One region of the Caulobacter sp. FV2ps19 genome, then DNA from elsewhere that is predicted to be linked to it. Evidence: riboswitches for the same ligand, from Rfam matches in the RefSeq annotation. Region 1 holds a riboswitch; the other holds the start of a gene.

Region 1 (3,403 bases):
CGCTTCCGGCGAAAATGACGATGGCCCAGGCGTGCGGCGGCTGGGCCTCACACATCTCCATGCGCCGCCAGCTTGAATACTCCCTCCTCCGCCGGATCGACCGCCCGGCCCATCACCCGGTCGGCGAGGTATTGCCCCACCATCGGGCCATGCTTGAAACCGTGCCCGCCGCCGCCGCTGGCGAGCCAGACATTGTCGTAGTCGGGGTGGCGGTCGAGGATGAAGTGGCTGTTGCGGGTATTGTCCACCTGGCAGGCCCGGGTCTCCAGGATCGGGGCGTCGCGCATGTCGGGGAAGCGATGGCCGATATAGTCGCGGCCCTTTTTCAATAGATAGTCGGTGGGCAGGCGCTCGGCGGTGTCGGGGTCCTGCGTCACGCGCCCCCCGGCCTCGGGGGAATATTTCAGGCCCCGCTCCAGACTGCCAAAGCCGTAGCCGCCCTGCACATGGTCATGCCAGGCGGGCTGGTTGGGCCACGAGAACCGGGCGTCGCCGGCCGGCGGTCCCCAGTAGAAATATTCGCTGCGATAGACCCCCACCTTGGTAGCCACCAACTTGGGAAACAGCTTGGGCGCCCAGGGTCCGGTGGCGAAGACGAACTGTCCCGCCGCCAGCGACGAGCCGTCGCCCAGGGTCAGGGCGTTCAGCCGCCGGCCGGTGGCGGGACCGGGGATGGCGCGGGCCATGCGAAACTGACCGCCCTTTTTCTGGAACACCTCGGAGACCACCAGCATGGCCTCGCGGGCCTTGATCACCGCCGCGCTGGCCGCCGTCTCGACAAAGGCGAATTCGACATCGTCAAAGGCCATCTGCGGATAACGCGCCCGCAGCTGATCGCGGCTCAGAATCTCGTAGGGCAGTTTGAGATCGTCGAAGATCCTGCGCTGGGCCAGCATGCCCGGCAGCCAGCGGTCGGCCAGCTCGATGCGGTCATTGGGATAGAGCAGGGTGCGACCAAACTCGGCTTCCTTCAGCCGCCACAGCTTCAGGGCCTGCGCGGCCCAGGCCGAATAGAAGCCCTGGTCGCCATAGCCCGAGCGGATCGAGCGGGTCTCGCCGCCCGACGAGGCGCGCGGACTGGCCGGGCCGTATTCGTCCAGCGACACGACCGACAGGCCCCGCTCGCGCAGGGTCAGGGCCGTCCAGCCGCCGAAGGCCCCCGCCCCGACCACCGCCACATCGGGCGCGCCCCTGATCACGGCGGCCCCGGACGGCGCGGCGGACGCAACCAACGCGCCGCCGGCCGAGAGGTTGAGAAAGTTGCGCCTGTCGATCATCGTCGTGCCCCGCGTGCTGAGGCGATCAAAGCCGCTCCGCACGTCGGACGGGGATGAAATTTGGATCACGGGGGACGACGGCGGACGATTGCGCGGTCATTGGGCGCCCAACCCTGGGATCCGCGCGAACGGCAGCGCCTGCTGGCCTGGAGACGCGACTAGGACGCGTCGCTGAGCGAGGCGCGGGCGCGGCGCCGGGCGAAGGCTGTGGCGGCCTCGGCGGCGGCGATCACGCCCCCAGTGACCTGGTCCAGCGTATCGGTCTCGATGAACTGGAGACCCGCTTCCCGGTCAGACTGCCAGACCGCCTGGGTCAGGTGGATCAGGCCGGTGCGCATATCGACAAGATACAGATCGCCCTGCGGCAGGGCTTCATTGGGCAGGCGGACCCGCGCGCCGCCGGCCGCGATGTCCACAAGCCCGCACTTGGCCGCAAAGCCGCCGCTGACCAGATACACCTTGCGGCGCGCCGGCTCTCGCGCATGTCTGCGCTGTTCAATATGCGAGGCGTTATCTTCCACGCGGCGGAGCTTAGACCCTTACGGTTAACAGGGAGGTTCTTTCTGGCCCAAAAAACGCGCTGCGAGACGCCGCATTGACTCCCCGGCCCCCGGCCGTATTTTCCGCCCCGTTCGGGTGACTGGCGCTGGAGGTGGGCAACCACCGGGGAGCCCCTACGCATATCGCCGCGCGCCTGGGCTCCCTCGTTTCACCAGACCCGGAGTCCCGCCTTGCCCGCCGCCCCCGACTATCCTTCAGCCCCCGATCTCGTCATGCCCAAGCGGGCCCTGCTGTCGGTCTCCGACAAGACCGGCCTGGTCGAGGCGGCCAGGGTGCTGCACGAGGCAGGCGTGGAGCTGGTCTCGACCGGCGGCACCAAGGCGGCGATCGCGGCGGCCGGCCTGCCGGTCAAGGACGTCTCGGACCTGACGGGCTTCCCCGAAATGATGGACGGCCGGGTCAAGACCCTGCACCCCATCGTCCACGGCGGGCTGCTGGGGGTGCGCGACGCGCCGGAGCACGCCAAGGCCATGGCCGACCACGGCATCGGCGGCATCGATATCCTGTATGTGAACCTCTATCCGTTCGAGGCCACCGTGGCCAAAGGCGGCGACTATGCCGAATGCGTCGAGAACATCGACATCGGCGGCCCGGCCATGATCCGCTCGGCGGCCAAGAACCACGGCTATGTGGCGGTCTGCACCGATCCGTCGGACGTCGCCGAAGTGCTGGAAGCCCTGAAGACCGGCGGCACCACCCTGGCGCTTCGCCAGGTCCTGGCGGCCCGCGCCTATGCCCGCACGGCGGCCTATGACGCAGCGATCAGCGCCTGGTTCGCGGCCCAGCTGGGTCAGGACTTCCCGGCCCGCAAGGCGATCGCCGGCGAACTGCGCCAGGTGATGCGCTATGGCGAGAACCCGCACCAGAAGGCGGCCTTCTACGCCTTCCCCAATCCCCGCGTCGGGGTGGCCACCGCCACCCAGCTGCAGGGCAAGGAACTGAGCTACAACAACATCAACGACACCGACGCGGCCTTCGAGCTGATCGCAGAGTTCGACCCGGCGGCCGGCCCGGCCGTGGCGATCATCAAGCACGCCAATCCGTGCGGCGTGGCCGTGGGCGGCAGCCAGCGCGAGGCCTATGAGCGGGCCCTGGCCTGCGACCCCACCTCGGCCTTCGGCGGCATCGTGGCGGTCAATTCGCGCCTGACCAAAGAGGCGGCCCTGGCGATGGTCGAGATCTTCACCGAGGTGGTGATCGCCCCCGAAGCCGACGCCGACGCCATCGCCGTGTTCGCCGCCAAGAAGAACCTGCGCTTGCTGGTCACCGGCGGGCTGCCTGATGCGCTGTCGACCGGCGACACGTTCAAGAGCGTGGCCGGCGGCTTCTTGGTGCAGTCTCGCGATGACGCCCGCATCCAGGCCTCGGACCTGAAGATCGTCACCCAGCGCCAGCCGACCGACGACGAAGTGCGCGACATGCTGTTCGCCTTCACCATCGGCAAGCACGTCAAGTCCAACGCCATCGTCTACGCCCGCGACGGCCAGACCCTGGGCGTCGGCGCCGGCCAGATGAACCGTAAGGACTCGGCCCGGATCGCGGCCCTGCGCGCCTCTGATTTTGGT
Region 2 (3,403 bases), 330 kb from region 1:
CCTCTCTCAAAGAGAGAGGGTTTCAGAGGAAGGGCCGTCAATCCCCGTCCTCGCACGGGCGTTCGCGCTCCTCGACCCCAACAAATTCAACGCCCTAACCGCCCGAGCCAGCGTCACGATGGAAAATCGACGCATCACCCTCCAGAACGGCCGCATACTTCTCCTTGCCCCGCTCCTGGGGAGGCCGTCCAGCTGGCGACCTGACGGGGGGTGGGGGTGGTCGAGCGGGAAGCGCCCGTCGGCCGTCGTCGAAGGCCCGGCGGGGTCTGGCTGAGCGTGGACACCCCTCGAGGACCGTCCCGTGTCGAGGCCAGGCCCGGACCGCCGGGAACTCCCTTCGCCGACGCCCGTACGGAACGCACCAGGCGCGGGCTGAAATCGCCCGCGCGGTCCGGAGGGGTCGCTGTCCCTTCCGCCCGCCGGGGGCCTAGCTACCGGAGCGGATTAACACCCCGCCAATCCCGGCGATGCTCCTGAACAACGATCACGCGGAGCGCTCCGGCCCCGGCCGAAACGGTACTCCAACTCTACTCATCCGGGCCTGGCCCGGACGCTCCGCCGCCTCCCCAATCTCGCCGGTGAAAATCGGCGAGGCTGCGAACCCGTGTCTTTATGGCAGGCTCAGAACGCCCCCTCCGACACGCTGCGTATCCGCAGCGCGCCACCTCCCCCGTTTCACGGGTGAGGAGAAACAGGATTTTCCTCCCCTGCGCAGCGGGGCCGATAGGCGACGTGACGGAGGGGGCGCTGGGCCCGTCCTACCGCTTGGGCGCCACTCGGATGGTCACCCGGTCGGGCGTCCCGTTGCCGCCCCGGCAGGCGGCAGGCTTGAACTTCAGGTCCAGGCACACCCAGACCTCGGTCAGGCGGTTGTCCTTGTTGACCCGGACATTGAGGCCTTCGCGGGTCAGGCGGCGATTGCGGCTCAGGAAGGCGTCGCGGACCTGGCCGGCGGTCATCACGTCGCCGGGGCCGGGGGTGAGGTCGGGGACGTTGAGGCCGGCGCGCACGGCGCGGGCTTTCCTGAAATAGGCCTCGGGCGTCGCCCAGTCGCAGGTGCCGTGGGCCTGCCACTCGTGCTGCAGCAGCCAGGGCGAGGGGGTCATGCACAGATTGGCCCGCACGGTCTTTTCCGGGATCGGCGGGCTGGGCTTGCAATAGCGCGGATGGACCTTGTCAGGGCCGTTGGGCCACAGGCCGTGGACGGTGAAGCCGAAGCTGTTGGTGTCGCACTGGATGGTCTTGTCGGATTCATGGATGCCCGAGCGGCAGGCCTCGGGCGACCAGAACAGGGCCAGAAGATAGGCGGCGATCGGCACGTCGGGGTGGATCTGGTCGGCGGGCGGGATCTCGGCCGGGGCCAGGGTGACCGTTGGGGGGATGGCGCAGGCCGGCGGACTGGCCGCCTGGGCTGCGCCGGTGACGGCGAGGGCGGCGGCGAGGCCGGACAGGACACGCATGAAAGAGGACGTCATGGCTAACCCTACAGCCGCTTATCCCCGCGACAGCGGGGACCCAAGCCGAGCCCGTCCTTACGCGCCAAGTCCACACTGGCCAACCCCGCTTGGGTCCCGGCTTGCGCCGGGATGAGCGGGTGAGGGAGGGTCTAGCGCCGCGCCTCGGTCGCCATGCGGATCGCCAGGCCGCCCAGCACCGTGGCCATCAGCCAGCGCTGGACGATGGCGAAGCTGGGCCGGGTGGCCAGGAAGGCGGCGATCGAGCCGGCGCCCAGGCAGATCAGGCCGTTGATGGTCAGGCTGATGACGATCTGGCTGCCGCCCAGCGCCAGGGACTGACCCAGCACCGCGCCGCGATGCGGGTCGATGAACTGCGGCAGCAGGGACAGGTACAGCATCGCCGCCTTGGGATTGAGCAGGTTGGTCAGCAGGCCCATGGCCATCAGCTTGGCCGGCGGATCCTGGGGCAGCTGGCGCACCTCGAACGGCGAGGCGGCGCCGGGTTTGATCGCCGACCAGGCCAGCCACAGCAGATACAGGGCCCCGCCGAACCGCAGCACGTCATAGGCGATGGGGGCGGCCATCAGCAGGGCGGTGATGCCCAGGGCCGCGCACAGCAGATAGACGATGAAGCCCGCCGCCGTGCCGACCAGCGACACGATCCCGGCCAGCGGCCCCTGGCAGATCGAGCGGCTGACCAGATACAGCATGTTGGGCCCCGGGGTCAGGGCCATGCCCAGACAGATGAGGCTGAAGGCAGTCCAGGTCTTGGCGTCAGGCATGGGCGCGGCTCCGCATCGAGAGGTGAGGCGCCCAGGCGAACGGCTGGCTGTGGCCCGCGCTTCCCGAGGGTGCTCCCTCTGATCGCCAGTCGCACGGACAGCCTGGAGGCTACACGGGAGGCTCCGGCCCGTCGAGTGCGGGGGACGGTCTTCACGGCCGACGCCGCGGGCCCCCTCCTGACCTGCTTCGCAGGTCGTCCTCCCCCAGAGGGGGAAGATGAGGTCGGCGCGTTTCATCTTCCCCCTCTGGGGGAAGACGACCGCGAAGCGGTCCGTAGGGGGCAAGGGCTGCGATGTCCGATCATTCTCGCCATTATTGAGAATGATTATCATTGCGTCCTGATTACGGTCCCGATAAGAACGCCTCGCAATATCAGAAGGGGCGCGAAGTCGCCGCCCCACTGGGGATCAGGATCAGTTATGCGTCATCACAACTCCACCGGCGTCGTCAGCCGCCCGCGTCGCGCCTTGAGCGCCGCCGCCGTCGCCGGTCTGGCCGGTCTCACTCTCGGCGCGGGTCTGGCCCAGGCCGCGCCCGAAGCCGACGCCGCCATGGCGACGGCCGCCAGCGTCCCGGCCGACAGCACCGAGGTGTCGGGCGTGGATGTGACCGGCCAGCGCAAGGTGCGTCCGCAGTCTGGCAAGTTCACCAAGCCGCTGCTCGACACGCCCAAGTCGGTCAACATCATCACCTCGGACGCCCTGAACCAGCAGGCGATCAGCAGCCTGGCCGACGCCTTCCGCACCGTGCCGGGCATCACCCTGGAATCCGGCGAGGGCGGCGCGCCGTCCGGCGACCGTCCGCGCATCCGCGGTATGGACTCGACCTCGGACATCTTCGTCGACGGCATCCGCGACGCCGGCGGCCAGTCGCGCGAGGTCTTCGATCTGGAGCAGATCGAGATCATCAAGGGTCCGGCCTCGGCCTATACCGGCCGCGGCTCGACCGGCGGCAGCGTCAATCTGGTGTCCAAGGTGGCGCGGACCGGCGACTTCAAGACCGCTTCGCTGACCGTGGGCGACAACCAGACGCGTCGGGTGACCCTGGACGTCAACGAGCAGGTCTCCGACACGATCGCCGTGCGCCTGAACGGCCTTTATCACGAGAACGAGGTCAATGGCCGCGACGCCGTCAACGGCGATCGCTGGGGCGTGGCCGGATCG

Evidence for each region. Region 1 has a riboswitch for ZMP and ZTP ahead of purH (bifunctional phosphoribosylaminoimidazolecarboxamide formyltransferase/IMP cyclohydrolase). Riboswitches for the same ligand answer to the same signal wherever they lie in the genome.
Region 2: linked by a shared signal. The riboswitch ahead of ACW18B_RS03845 (LysE family translocator) and the one ahead of purH (bifunctional phosphoribosylaminoimidazolecarboxamide formyltransferase/IMP cyclohydrolase) in region 1 are both predicted to bind ZMP and ZTP.

The regions. Positions count from the first base shown of each region.
Region 1 is NZ_CM178729.1:470,615-474,017, forward strand. Features, by position in the region: gene ACW18B_RS02235 (NAD(P)/FAD-dependent oxidoreductase) at 48-1,277, opposite strand; gene ACW18B_RS02240 (PilZ domain-containing protein) at 1,436-1,798, opposite strand; ZMP/ZTP riboswitch at 1,904-1,984, shown strand; gene purH (bifunctional phosphoribosylaminoimidazolecarboxamide formyltransferase/IMP cyclohydrolase) at 2,009-3,403, shown strand, end outside.
Region 2 is NZ_CM178729.1:804,575-807,977, forward strand. Features, by position in the region: gene ACW18B_RS03840 (ribonuclease T2) at 759-1,475, opposite strand; gene ACW18B_RS03845 (LysE family translocator) at 1,607-2,239, opposite strand; ZMP/ZTP riboswitch at 2,262-2,342, opposite strand; gene ACW18B_RS03850 (TonB-dependent receptor) at 2,660-3,403, shown strand, end outside.